One region of the Fictibacillus halophilus genome, then DNA from elsewhere that is predicted to be linked to it. Evidence: riboswitches for the same ligand, from Rfam matches in the RefSeq annotation. Region 1 holds a riboswitch; the other holds the start of a gene.
What was found. Region 1 has a riboswitch for FMN ahead of ribE (riboflavin synthase). Riboswitches for the same ligand answer to the same signal wherever they lie in the genome.

Region 1 (6,824 bases):
CGTATCCAATGCTTCTTAAAGAACCATGCTAATTTACCTAAAACTGAAAACATAATGTCTCCCCTCTCGATCTACCATTCTTTTAAACAATTGTTTAACGAAGCTACCCAAAAAGTGTATGATCCTTGCGTTCTAGCCACACATTTAATGATTTTCTTTTCATTTGTTCTCCTCCTCATGTTTAGTGAATCTATTGCAACAAGAAGAGTGATCTCTTCTATGCAAACAAAAATAAAAAAGCATACCATTCGAACTCGGTATGCTTTGAAATCATAAAAAAACACACGTCACGACTGGGGTGACCTGCGTACAAACATGTATGTAGAAAAGGCAGATATGTAGAATGAAAATCCTAATACATCTCTTCCGGCAGGCCATGGTATGAAATTGTAGAGTCATCGTTGATTACAACAGTGACCGCAATTTGAATAACAACCATTTCTTTCACCATGACACAACCATCCTTTCCATAATTTTGTAGTTTGTAACTTTGGTAATCTTAACACTATTCTAATAACTATGTCAATTGCTTTTAGATATGCTTAAAATTATTTAAAATGCTGTTAATTTTTACTTTAGAGGGGTGTTTGAAATGAGGTTTACGCTTCAATCTACAACGTTTCGACATGAACCTACCATTATTTACTTTCAATCCTGAAGTTTTCACTTTCCATCCACGAGTTTTTGCTCTCAATCCACAAATTTTTACACTTAATCCACGAGATCATGCTCTCAATCCAAAAGTTACCGACGAGTCGACACCACTCGACAAGCTCGAACACCATCGTTTATAAAACAAACAAAACCCGCCACTTAAAAAAGTGACGGGTTTCCACACACATGCCATTATCCCAACTGACGCGTTAAGTTTGCCATTTCAATAGCAGACACAGCTGCTTCCCAACCTTTGTTTCCAGCTTTCGTTCCAGCGCGTTCAATCGCTTGTTCAATCGAGTCAACGGTCAACACGCCGAAGATCACAGGAACACCGCTCGTCATTGAGGCTTGAGCGACCCCTTTCGCCGCTTCATTACATACGTAATCAAAGTGTGGAGTCGACCCTCTAATTACCGCTCCTAAGGTAATCACAGCATCATAGTTACCGCTATCTGCCATCTTTTTAGCGATCAACGGAATTTCAAAGGCTCCTGGAACCCAAGCGATGTCTACATCATCTTCAGAAATACCGTGTCTCTTGAAGGCATCTTGTGCACCAGACACCAATTTATCGGAAATAAAATCATTAAAACGTCCTGCTACAATACCTACTTTTAATCCTGTACCAACTAAATGTCCTTCGAATAATTTTGCCATGACTATTCCTCCTGTTTAGAAATGAAGCATATGCCCCAATTTGCTCTTTTTTGTTTTTAGATAATCTTCGTTGTTCTTGTTATGAGGCATCTGAAGCGCCACACGATCGGTCACTTCTAAGTCATAACCTTTTAATCCAGCAATCTTTCTTGGATTGTTTGTCAGCAGTTTCATCTTACTAATGCCAAGATCCTTTAAGATCTGAGCTCCAATTCCATAGTCACGAAGATCTGGTGCAAACCCAAGCTGTTCATTTGCCTCAACGGTATCCAAACCCTCTTCTTGAAGTTTATAAGCTTTCATCTTATTGATAAGTCCGATACCGCGTCCTTCTTGTCTCATGTACAGCAAAACGCCACGACCTTCTTTTTCTATCTGAGAAAGAGCTGCGTGAAGCTGTGATCCACAATCACAACGAGCAGAACCGAAAACATCACCTGTTAAACACTCAGAATGAACACGGACGAGAACTGGCTCTCCGGTTGCGATCTCACCTTTTACCAGTGCCACATGTTCTTTCTCATCCAATACATTCGAAAAACCGATCGCTTTAAAATCACCGAATTCTGTAGGCAGAGTAATCTCTACTTCACGCTTCACCATCTGCTCTGTTTTGTTTCGGTACGTAATAAGATCCTTTATCGTGATCAGCTTCATATTATGTTGTTTCGCAAGTTCAACGAGTTCAGGAACACGAGCCATCGTTCCGTCTTCTTTCATGATCTCACAGATAACACCAGCAGATTTGCTTCCGGCCATTTGGGCAAGATCGATTGCAGCTTCTGTATGCCCTGCTCTACGCAACACACCGCCGTTTTTTCCGATCAACGGAAAAATATGGCCGGGACGTTTAAAATCTGAAGGAAGGGAATCAGCATTTACTAGCTCACGTACTGTAGCTGCTCTCTCTTGCGCTGAAATACCCGTTGTTGTTGAAATATGATCGACGCTTATCGTAAAAGCCGTGCCGTGCGAATCTGTGTTGGCTGCTACCATCGGTGAAAGATCAAGCTTTAAAGCAATTTCTTCAGAGATCGGTGTACATACTAAGCCTCGGCCATGCGTCACCATAAAGTTGATACTCTCTGGGGTAATTCCCTCAGCGAGCGCAACAAAGTCACCCTCATTTTCACGATCTTCGTCATCTACTACGATTACAATTTTTCCTTCTTTAAGATCTGCAACTGCTTCTTCTATGGAGTGAAACATGAACTCTCCTCCTAAAATCCGTGCTCTTGTAAGAAATCAAGAGACAGCTTCGACTTTTGTGTTGTTTCTTGTTTTGGCGACAACATATTGTGTACATATTTTGCGAGCATGTCACATTCAATGTTCACGATGTCACCCGTTCCCTTTGACCCTAGAATCGTATGTTCTGCTGTATGAGGAATCAAAGAAACGGTAATTGTACTTTCGGTTACTTCAAATATAGTGAGACTCGTTCCATCTACACATACGGAGCCTTTCAACATAAAATAGCGCATCAGATGGTCAGGCAATGTAATCGTATAATAAATAGCATTTCTCTCTGGACGCTTTTCAACGATTGTTCCCGTACCATCAACATGTCCGGAAACAAAATGTCCACCGAACCTGCCACCAGCAGCCATCGCCCGTTCTAGATTGACTGAATCCCGATTGTTTAACAGTCTCAATGTGGATGAACGAAACGTTTCAGGCATAACATCCACAGTGAACTCCCTTTTACTAAAAGATGTTACCGTTAAACAAACACCATTCACCGCTATACTGTCCCCAAGGTTTACATCTTTCAGTACTTCATCGGCTGTAATGGTAAGTACGATCGTTTCATTGCCTTTAGAAATGGATTTAATCGTACCCTTTTCTTCAATAATGCCTGTAAACAAAAAGCTTTCCCTCCCTCGTATGACGTTCGTATCATCGTAAATATGCATAAGCAGGAGTCCTTTTTCTTAATACAAATAACCCCGGAAACAAAATGCTTCCGGGGTTTTAAATGTTAAGAATATAACAAAATAAACCTTTAAATATACCTATTTCAACACAGGTATTCTAAAAGTGTTCACGTTCCTTCTCCCATCCAGACTATACTGTCGGCTTCGGAATTGCACCGAATCCACCGTTTCTGCAAAAGCAAAACCGGGTCACGGACTAAGAGGCTAGAGCCTCATCACCGCCGGTTGGGAATTTCACCCGACCCCGAAGGACTTATTTACTTATGTTCATTATAAGTAAACATCGAAGTGAATTCAAACGGGATCACTTTTATTGACCAATTATTAATTTTTCTTTCGGATAATGAATGTGCTCTGTTACTGTTTTCCCTCGGATGATGAACAAGAATGATAAGACACCAATCCTACCGATGAACATTAAGAGCATAAGGATTACTTTACCCGTTGAGCTCAACTGGCCCGTAATTCCAGTAGAAAGCCCTGTGGTTCCAAAAGCTGAACATACTTCGAAGAATAAGTACTCGATCGGCATAGGATCAGTGATCGCCAAGACGATGGTGGATGTTGTACAGAGCACCATCGCAACAATAATAACAATAAAGGATTTTTGAATGTCCTCTGGATAGATCTCTCGTTTAAAAATTTTAATCGTGTTTCTTCCTTTTGCATAAAAGAGAATCGCTAAAAGAGCTACGGCGAATGTAGTTGTTCTTATCCCTCCACCGACCGAGCTAGGTGAAGCGCCGATAAACATCATAATCGATAAGAAAAGCATAGTAGGTACTGTTAATTGTGAGATATCCATCGTAGACAAACCGCCACTACGAGTCGTAACAGACTGAAACATCGAATAAAAGAATGATTCATGCCAAGACTTTCCTTCAAAGAAAGCGTTCATTTCTAAAACATAAAAACCGATCGCACCTGTTACAACTAAAATAGCAAATGTAGTTGTCGTGACCTTTGTAAAAAGAGTGAACGTATAACGCTCTAAATACTTTCGTTCTTTAATAAAGTTATTAATCTCAACTAGAACAGGAAATCCTATCGCACCTGATGTAATCAATAACATCGTCACAATTTGAACAAGATAATCATTACGGAAAGGGATTAATGAACTTCCCGTTATATCAAATCCAGCATTCGTTGTAGCTGTAACGGCCGCAAAAAAAGCGTGGTAAAGCACCTCAACTTCTGTATCATAATAAGGCTGAAACAATATGAAGAACAAAACTGTTCCTACAATTTCGATCCCAATGATTAACGTTAAAATCTGCTTCATCAGCTGAACGAGTCCAGCAAGTGTGGATTGATTCTGATCCGTCATAATTAATTGACGTTCTCTCATTCCAATCCGTTTTCCTATTAATAACCAGACCGCCGTTCCTAGTGTCATGACACCAATTCCACCAATTTGGCAAATTAAAGCTAGAAGGATGACTCCGACGTGATTGAACGTTTCTGAGATACTAACAGAAGTGAGCCCTGTTACACTAACTGCACTCACCGCTGTAAATAGTGCATCAATAAATTTCAGCTCTACTCCTTCGTTATGCCCGACTGGTAAGCTTAATAGTAAAGTGGCTACTAAAACAGACAATAAATAAAAGATTACGATAAGCTGAACGGAAGTTAGAAATGATTTTTTTTGTTGTGTAGTTGCTGTATTTTTAAACATATATTTTCACCTGTCGAGAGGATTTTTCTGTAACCTTCTGAAATCTTAACAATAGCATTTCCATTTAACAAGGTGAAATTGAACATTTGCTAAAAAAAGACTGTTAATCTTCTAAAATACATTCTTCATCAGCCATTCTCTTTTCAATAAGCCTCATTAATTCAGCAGGATGATCTACTTTAATAACTACCCTTGTTACGTTCTTCTTAAATCCATATATGATATCTGACCTTACAGGTTTTTTCAACAGCAACTCAATATTCGGTTTTTCCGGAATAAAATCACTTACTCGCGCTTCAAACGTATACTTGAGTTCAGCTGCACTCAACTCATCAGGTCCTTCATACGTTTTCCATTCTTGAATGTCTTTAAACGGAAGGTCAAGGCTCTTGATAAAACCTACATTTAGAATCAATGAATCCTCTGTGACAATCACAGGTACTTTTTTTACGGCTTGCATTTGGCCGATTAGAAACAGAATAGAATAGATGTTTATAAATAGTAAAATCAAAGAGACGGTATGATTCCACTGGCTGAAGAAATAATGAAGACCGACCGATTCGATGATAAGCGCGTGAATCAACATGAGCTGGAGAGCTACATAGCTCGTATTCTTATGATAAGTAAACGTTTGCTCAGTCATCATAGGTGCTTTGCGCCACGAAAGGAATGCATAATGAAACATCGTTACTTCACTTACGAGAGAATCAATGAGGCGACTTCTTGCAAAATGAACGTTAACAGCGTGTTTGAGTTTAAATAAAAACGGTAGTTCAACAGCTAACTCACTGAACGTTTTCTTTACTTTAGGAAATTTTCTGCACACAATAAACAACAAATATAGTTCGATTGAGATAAAACCTGCTTCTAAAAGAAGGAGAGCTTTCGGAATAAATGAAACAGATTTCATTAGTTCATCTGGAATGATCCATGATGCGAAAGCATAACTCACTAATGCAACAAGCAGTGTCAGCTTCCATGAGTATCTTTTGCGGATAATAAAGTAGTAGGTAAGTAGAGGAATAACAAGAAGAAAATCAAACATCGAACCAATGAGCACTGACGTAGGTATAGGTTGAAAATAGGTGGTTTGATAAAGAATTACATTGCTTCCAATGACTAAGAAACTAAGAAAAAGAAATGGCATCCACCTGATCGGCTTATTTATAGTTTCAATCATACTATCCCTCCTCACTTCCATTATACAATAAATTCCATAATTTTCTTTTCCTGCATGGTTTTGTCACAAAGTATACAAAAAAGAACTACCCTTCAAACGGCGGGTAGCCCTCTGTCTTGTGTTTTAGTTTTTCTTTAACCGGAATAAAAACAAACAGACATAAACATAAAGCGACTAGCTCTAGTGAAAGGATATACCAAGGATAAGGCCCCATGTAATCCATGAGAGAAGCATTCGATGGTTTTTCAAGCAAGAACATATAATTTGCACCAATCGCAACATCTACAACGTAAACACCAAGAGCATAGATGTTCAACCAAAAAAATGATTGGAAAAGAAGCTGCCAGCTAATTGTATAAGACCTTATAATTGCATAGTAAAGAGCTGTCCAAACAATGAGAGCATGAGCTAAAAAGTATTGAATGAAACGAAAATGCCAAGGTTCCTGAAATAACTCTGGTGTAAGTAATCCTTGTATGGCACCCGTTAAACCAAAAAGATAAACAAAAGCAAACAGTCTCCGATTATCCGTTATGAGTAACAACACGCATAGTAGAATATTGAAACTACATAGCTGCAAAGGCAGGAAAATATGAATATCCCATAAATTATTATGAATTGCCCATATGTGATACGTACTTTCAGAGATTACAAGACCTGTGATTAAGATTTTCTTCCATATGTGCATCTTCCTAATCCTATTTCGGTAGCCAAA
Region 2 (6,824 bases), 2.4 Mb from region 1:
TTCGGCTTGGCTGTATGCCTGCTGTCCAAACGATAGCATCACACTCAACCTTTTCGTCATGATTATAAAGAGCGCCTTCTTCAACCTTTGTTACATTTGAATTGTTGATTACTTCAACACCGTGTTCAACAAACCAGTTTTGTACATAGTTGCTCAATCTCTTTTTATAAGCGGAGAGAATCATATCACCACGGTCAAAGAGTTTGATGGTGAGGTCTGGACGGCTCTCACGAAGTTCAGATGCTAACTCTACACCTGAAAGACCCGCACCTACTACTGCAACAACTGCATTTGCATGCAAGTTGTTTAAAATTTGATACGTTTGACGCGACTTATCAATGGTCTGAATGCTAAGCGTAAATTGGTCAGCACCAGGAACATTATGATATTTGTCTTCACAACCTAGGCCGATAACCAAATCATCATATGAAACCGCATCTTGGTCTTTTAATAGAACTTTCTTTTCTTTTACATCAATTGCTGTAACTTCACCATATTTAATATTCAGGCGTGGGTGGTCCGGAAAAGTTACACGAACATGATGATCAGATATGGTTCCTGCAGCAAGTGCATAATATTCGGTCTTTAGACAATGGTAAGGTACACGATCAATAAGCGTAAGCTGAATGTTTTCAGGGAGGTCTGAGGAATTAAGAAGTCTCTTTAGCACACGCATATTTCCATATCCTCCGCCAAGTAAAACGAGGTGTTTCATTTGTCATTTCCCCTTTTCTTTCAAGACAATTCTTATCTGTTTTTGAAATGCTTTATATAAGTAAATAACCTTAACTCGAAATAAGTAAACGATTACACGTTTTTGACATGTTTAAGTATAGCACTTTGCACCAATTTCACAACTCTTTTATAGAAAAAACACAGGAATAATGAGTGTTTACATTGACTACAACTATAGAAACCGTTAGGATGGATTCATCAAGAGGTGAAGAATATAAATGAGACCGATTATAGAGTTTTGTGTAAGTAATCTAGCGAGTGGTGCACAAAAAGCGCTTGAAGAACTTGAGAAGGACTATGATCTTGACGTTATTGAGTATGGGTGTCTGGGTTATTGTGGACACTGTGCTAAATCGCTGTTTGCTTTAGTGAATGGAGATATTGTTCACGGAGAAACATCGGACGAACTTGTTAAAAATATTTACAATCATATAGAAGAAAACGGGATGTTTTAAAAAGCAGCTATTCAAAAAATGGATAGCTGCTTTTTTCATGGATAAGTACAGTCCGATTGGGAAAAATATCTAGCATATTATTTTTAGAAAAACGATTGCATTTTTGTCGAAATTTGTTACATTAGAAAAGGGTCAGTCATTTGATGTCTGACAACCATGCAAGATTATCGAGTTAAGTAATAGGGGGAACTTTCATGTCAATTTTAATTGGAATTTTGGGTATTATTGCATTAATTGCAATCGCTTTCATCATGTCTAATGATAAGAAGAACATTAACTATAAAGCGGTTGGAATAATGTTAGTAGTACAGTTATTCATAGCGTGGTTCATGCTTAATACAACAGTAGGTAAAACGGTATTAAACAAAATTGTAAACGTTTTTAATAAGGTCCTTTCATTTGGTAATGATGGTATTGCGTTCGTATTTGGTGATTTAAGTGGTAAAGAATACTTCTTTATTAACGTACTTATGATGATTGTGTTTGTTTCCGCTTTACTTTCAATCTTGACATACACTCGTATTTTACCTTTAGCTATAAAATACATCGGCGGAACTGTTGCTAAGATAACAGGTCTTCCTAAAATAGAATCTTTCGTTGCTGTAAACTCAATGGTCTTTGGTGATACAACTGCCATTATCTCTGTTAAATCTCAATTGCATAAACTTTCAGCAAACCGACTTTTCGTTGTTGTAACATCTTCATTAGTAGCTGTTAGTTGTTCGATCCTTGGTGCTTACATGCAAATGATTCCTGCTGAATACGTACTTGTGGCTTTACCAATCAACGTATTCTCTGGATTGATTTTATCTTCCATCGTATGTCCTGTAACTGCCGAAGAAGATGAAGAAATTGATGTAAAAGAAATGGTTAAAGAAAAGTCACTGTTTGAAGCAATTGGTAACGGTGCATTAGATGGAGGTAAGGTTGCTCTAATCGTAGGTGCGATGCTAATTACCTACATCGGATTACTTTCAATGGTCAACTTTGCTTTTGATGCCGTAACAGGTCTAACGTTCCAACAAATTTTAGGTTATGTTTTTGCTCCGATTGCTTTTATCATGGGTATACCTGCTAATGAAATCGTACAAGCTGGTTCTGTTATGGGAACAAAAGTTGCTGCAAACGAATTCGTTGCGATGCTAGACTTTATGAAAATGATCCCGAACATGGATCCAAAAACAGTTGGTATCGTTTCTGCATTCTTAATTTCATTTGCTAACTTCTCTTCAATCGGAATTATTTTAGGAACTGTTCAAGCGATTAATGGAGAAAAAGCTTCAATGCTTGCTAAAGTAGGTTTAAAAGTATTACTTGTAGCTACTATGGGTTCTGTATTAACAGGAACAATTGTAGGGTTATTCTTATAAGATATTTATGAAAATGCTCGAAGCTCAAGCTTCGAGCATTTTTTAATAGATAAGAACAAAATGATATATGAAGTGGCTTTTACGGTACGTGTTCCTATACTTTTTACGCGTTCGCACACTTTTCCGCACGTTTCGACCCGCACGCATCCCTTCATTTTACAAACAACGGTTTAACACCAGGCACAAACAAAGAAAAAAAACCTACAAAACCTGTATGCTACCTTTTTGGAACAATTTTTTAGAAAAAATATAAGAATGTATCAGAGAATCAGGTTGTTTCTCGTATACAGCTATCGGTTAACTAAGGATGCTTTACATCATTACATTAACAAATAAACCGCTGTGGAAACTTCTCCACAACGGTTTTATAATTATATTTAAGCCTGCTGAGCAATCTGTTTCATCACCCATGGCTGCATTCGGTTGTATAATGCTACGAATAACAGTGTAATTATCGTACCTTTTATCAAGTTAAACGGTGTTATCCCTTTTAGTATAAGATCAAGCATCATCTGGCTAGACATCGGATCAGCACCAAGGAACCACGTATATGCAGGTAAGATGATCAGGTAGTTGAGCAGCCCCATCATAAATGTCATCAAAACCGTTCCTAAGATCAAGCCCGCTGAAAGACGTTTAACAGAATTCTTTTTGCGGAATAAGTAGGATACTGGAAGAATGAAGAGAATACCGGCAACAAAGTTTGCTAATTGACCAACTGGTACTCCTGTAAAGCTTCCTACTATACCATAGTGTAGAACATTTTTTATGGCTTCTACCATAACTCCTGCTGCAGGTCCAAAAATGATTGCAGCTAAAAGTGCAGGCACCTCACTAAAGTCAATCTTTAAGAATGGAGGTAACCCTGGGAACGGGAAGTCGAGCATCATTAGTACATAAGCAATCGTACTGAGCATCGATACCGCTACCATTTGTTTGATCTTTCCCTTTTGCATTGAAATCTCTCCTCTTTTGTGTTGCGCCATCTCATGATTTCGAATGCAGCACAGCCTGTTTCACACAAAAAATCCTTAGTCAGTTAACGAGACTAAGGGAGTTTGTAAGTATGATAAACAGCATGTAAAAGATGCACAAAATGGCATGCTTAAACAAAGGGTTCTAATTTTAAGTTGAACCGCTGTACCTACATCTTCTCCCATCCAGACTATACTGTCGGCTCTGGAATTACACCAGATCAGCAAAAAAGAAAACTATTTCGCTCACGGGCTGATGAAGAGGGAATCTTCAAATACCGCCGGTCGGGAATTTCACCCTGCCCCGAAGATGGATCGCTATTGTATTTTGTTACATCACCTATTATACTTTAAAAAATGTAAGTTGTGAACGAATATGCAATAACCATACCTTCCAAATAGAGGATGAACCGATATGAAGTTAACATTTGAATATACATGGCCATATGAAAGAATGATGAAGGATATTTATATTTCAGAGTGTCCGTTCTGCCAACAAGACAATGTTTTGACTTCCTTTAAAGAGGAACAGTTGAGTCTTGCTCAAGAGGGGATCAAACAGATTCTTATTATGCCTTGCTGTCATGGCAAGTTAACCATACTGAACGCAGACGACGACTATTTTTATACGGATGAAAAATTGAGAGGTCAATCATAAGGAGCACGGTTTAAGCGATGGATACGTTGAAATTCACAAAAATGCATGGATTAGGCAATAATTACATCTATATAAACATGTTTGAAGAGACAATTGATGAAGCTGATCTTCCAAAGCTAGCAATGGCTGTTTCGAACCCTTACACAGGCATTGGATCAGATGGAATGATTCTAATTTGTCCAAGTAAATTGGCTCCAGTGAAAATGCGAATCTTCAATAATGACGGTTCTGAAGCTAAAAACTGTGGTAACGGACTTCGTTGTGTGGCCAAATTTGCGTACGAGAACGACTTAGTAAAAGAAACAGAATTTCAAATTGAAACACTTGGTGGGTTCGTAACTGCAAAAGTAACAACAGATAACAATAATAAAGTATCACTTGTTACGGTTAATATGGGTAATCCCATCCTTCAACCTCAACAAATTCCTGTTACTGGATTTAACCACCTCCAACAAGTGGTGAATGAGGAAGTGTCATTTGACGATACACCATTAAAACTAACTGCTGTATCAATGGGTAATCCGCATGCGGTGTTCTTTGTGGATAACATTGAGGATGCACCCCTGCATTCGTTAGGTCCTATAATAGAAAAAGATTCAATGTTTCCTGATTGGGTAAACGCAGAGTTTGTTGAAGTTGTGTCTAAAAATGAAATGCACTTTAGAGTTTGGGAAAGAGGATCAGGTATTACACAAGCGTGTGGTACGGGAGCTTGTGCGGCCGCTGTAGCTGCTGTTCTAAACGAAAAAGCAGAAAGAAATACAGACATTACCGTTCATTTAGCAGGCGGTGATCTTATCATTAATTGGAAAGATAATGGAGATGTATGGATGACCGGTCCAGCGGAAATAATCTGTACAGGAGAATATCATAATAAAAGGTAGAACATGCACACGTTTAGCCTGTACTCACTAAAAAAGAAAGCAGAGATGCTTTCTTTTTTTAGTCCTTTATTTCAGCCTGCTCACGATGGCGAACGATTTTCTCCGTATGTTCGATCCCCCATTGAAGCATGGACTTAATAATAGGGATTAGTGTTTCACCAAACGAAGTTAGAGAATATTCCACTTTGGGAGGGACTTGTTTATAAACTTCTCGGTGTATGATTCCGTCACGCTCTAATTCTCTTAACTGTAGGGTAAGCATTCGCTGTGTAATTCCAGGTACGAGACGCTTTAGTTCATTAAAACGTATCTCTCCGTCGATCAAGTGATACAAAATAACGCTTTTCCACTTACCGCCGATAATATCAAGAGTCGCTTCGACTGGACATGAATAGCCGTGGGATTGCCAATTGGAAAGGTCGAATTGCTGATTATTCATTGAATTGCTCCTTTAGTATAAAAAATGATACTATGACACAAAAATGTGCGTACTTTTAATTTTTGTTATTACTTTTATAATATATCGTGTAAGGTAACAAAACAACTTAATTACATTTGCATTTAAATATTGAAGGAGAGATAAATCATCATGAATAAAGAAGCTAAAAAACAAGAAATCTTAGAGGCATTTCAGTTCAGACATGCAACAAAGGAATTTGATCCAGAGAAAAAGATTTCAGATGAAGACTTTGAATTTATTTTAGAAACTGGACGTCTTTCACCAAGTTCATTTGGCTTTGAGCCTTGGCGTTTTGTTGTCATCCAAGACCAAGCGTTGCGCGAACAGTTGAAACCTGTTTCTTGGGGTGCACAAAAGCAATTACCGACAGCTAGTCACTATGTCGTAATGCTTGCACGTACTGCAGAAGATATGGTTTATGATTCAGAATACATTGAGCATATGATGACAGAAGTGAAGAAGCTTCCGAAAGAAGCGTATGAAGCGATCAGCAGCTTCTATAAGACGTTTTTAGAGTCGGACTTTAAGCTTCTTGGAAATGATCGTGCTATGTTCGATTGGGCGGCTAAACAAGTCTATATTGCTCTAGGAAATATGATGACAGCAGCTGCGCAGATCGGAATTGACTCTTGCCCGATCGAAGGATTTGATCAAGAGAAAGTTCAAGCTATTTTAGAAAAAGAAGGAGTACTTGAAGGCGGAAACTTTGAGGTAGCCGTTATGGTAGGATTCGGCTATCGCGTAAATGAACCCCGTCCAAAAGTTCGTCAAGATATGAACGATGTTGTCAAATGGATCAAGTAAATAGGCATAAAAAAGTGGAGGCACAATCGCCTCCACTTTTTTTAGTATTTTTGAATGATGTTATAGAATGTATCACGTTCTACAGGAACTTTGTTAGCTGTTTTGATCAAGTGAACAAGTTCTTTACGTGTTATTCCTGATGACGTTAGTGCTCCTACAGCGTGAGAGATACGTTCTTCGATCAACGTTCCGTGAATGTCACTAGAACCGAACGTTAATGCCATCTGAGTTAACTGAACACCAATGTTGATCCAATAGGCTTTAACGTGATCAAAGTTATCTAACATAAGTCGGCTGATCGCGATGGTTCTCATATCATCAAAAGCTGATGTTCTTCTCATCAATCCCATGGATTGTGTCCGAGGCTGCATAGCTAGCGGAATAAATACCATGAATCCGTTCGTTGAATCTTGAAGTTGACGTAAACGATCCATATGGATGAGACGTTCTTCTTTTGTCTCAATAGATCCGTACAACATTGTAG

Region 2: another riboswitch for FMN. It lies ahead of I5J82_RS12750 (ECF transporter S component); the one in region 1 lies ahead of ribE (riboflavin synthase).

What each region holds. Positions count from the first base shown of each region.
Region 1 is NZ_JAEACF010000001.1:68,637-75,460, reverse strand. Features, by position in the region: gene I5J82_RS00475 (ABC transporter ATP-binding protein) at 1-53, opposite strand, end outside; gene ribH (6,7-dimethyl-8-ribityllumazine synthase) at 847-1,314, opposite strand; gene I5J82_RS00465 (bifunctional 3,4-dihydroxy-2-butanone-4-phosphate synthase/GTP cyclohydrolase II) at 1,330-2,523, opposite strand; gene ribE (riboflavin synthase) at 2,535-3,182, opposite strand; FMN riboswitch at 3,361-3,507, opposite strand; gene I5J82_RS00455 (TrkH family potassium uptake protein) at 3,562-4,929, opposite strand; gene I5J82_RS00450 (hypothetical protein) at 5,033-6,109, opposite strand; gene I5J82_RS00445 (YwaF family protein) at 6,195-6,824, opposite strand, start outside.
Region 2 is NZ_JAEACF010000001.1:2,446,158-2,452,981, reverse strand. Features, by position in the region: gene I5J82_RS12765 (NAD(P)/FAD-dependent oxidoreductase) at 1-715, opposite strand, end outside; gene I5J82_RS12760 (YuzB family protein) at 954-1,190, shown strand; gene I5J82_RS12755 (NupC/NupG family nucleoside CNT transporter) at 1,385-2,560, shown strand; gene I5J82_RS12750 (ECF transporter S component) at 2,938-3,516, opposite strand; FMN riboswitch at 3,705-3,850, opposite strand; gene I5J82_RS12745 (hypothetical protein) at 3,950-4,192, shown strand; gene dapF (diaminopimelate epimerase) at 4,210-5,076, shown strand; gene I5J82_RS12735 (winged helix-turn-helix transcriptional regulator) at 5,135-5,515, opposite strand; gene I5J82_RS12730 (NAD(P)H-dependent oxidoreductase) at 5,666-6,340, shown strand; gene mqnE (aminofutalosine synthase MqnE) at 6,382-6,824, opposite strand, start outside.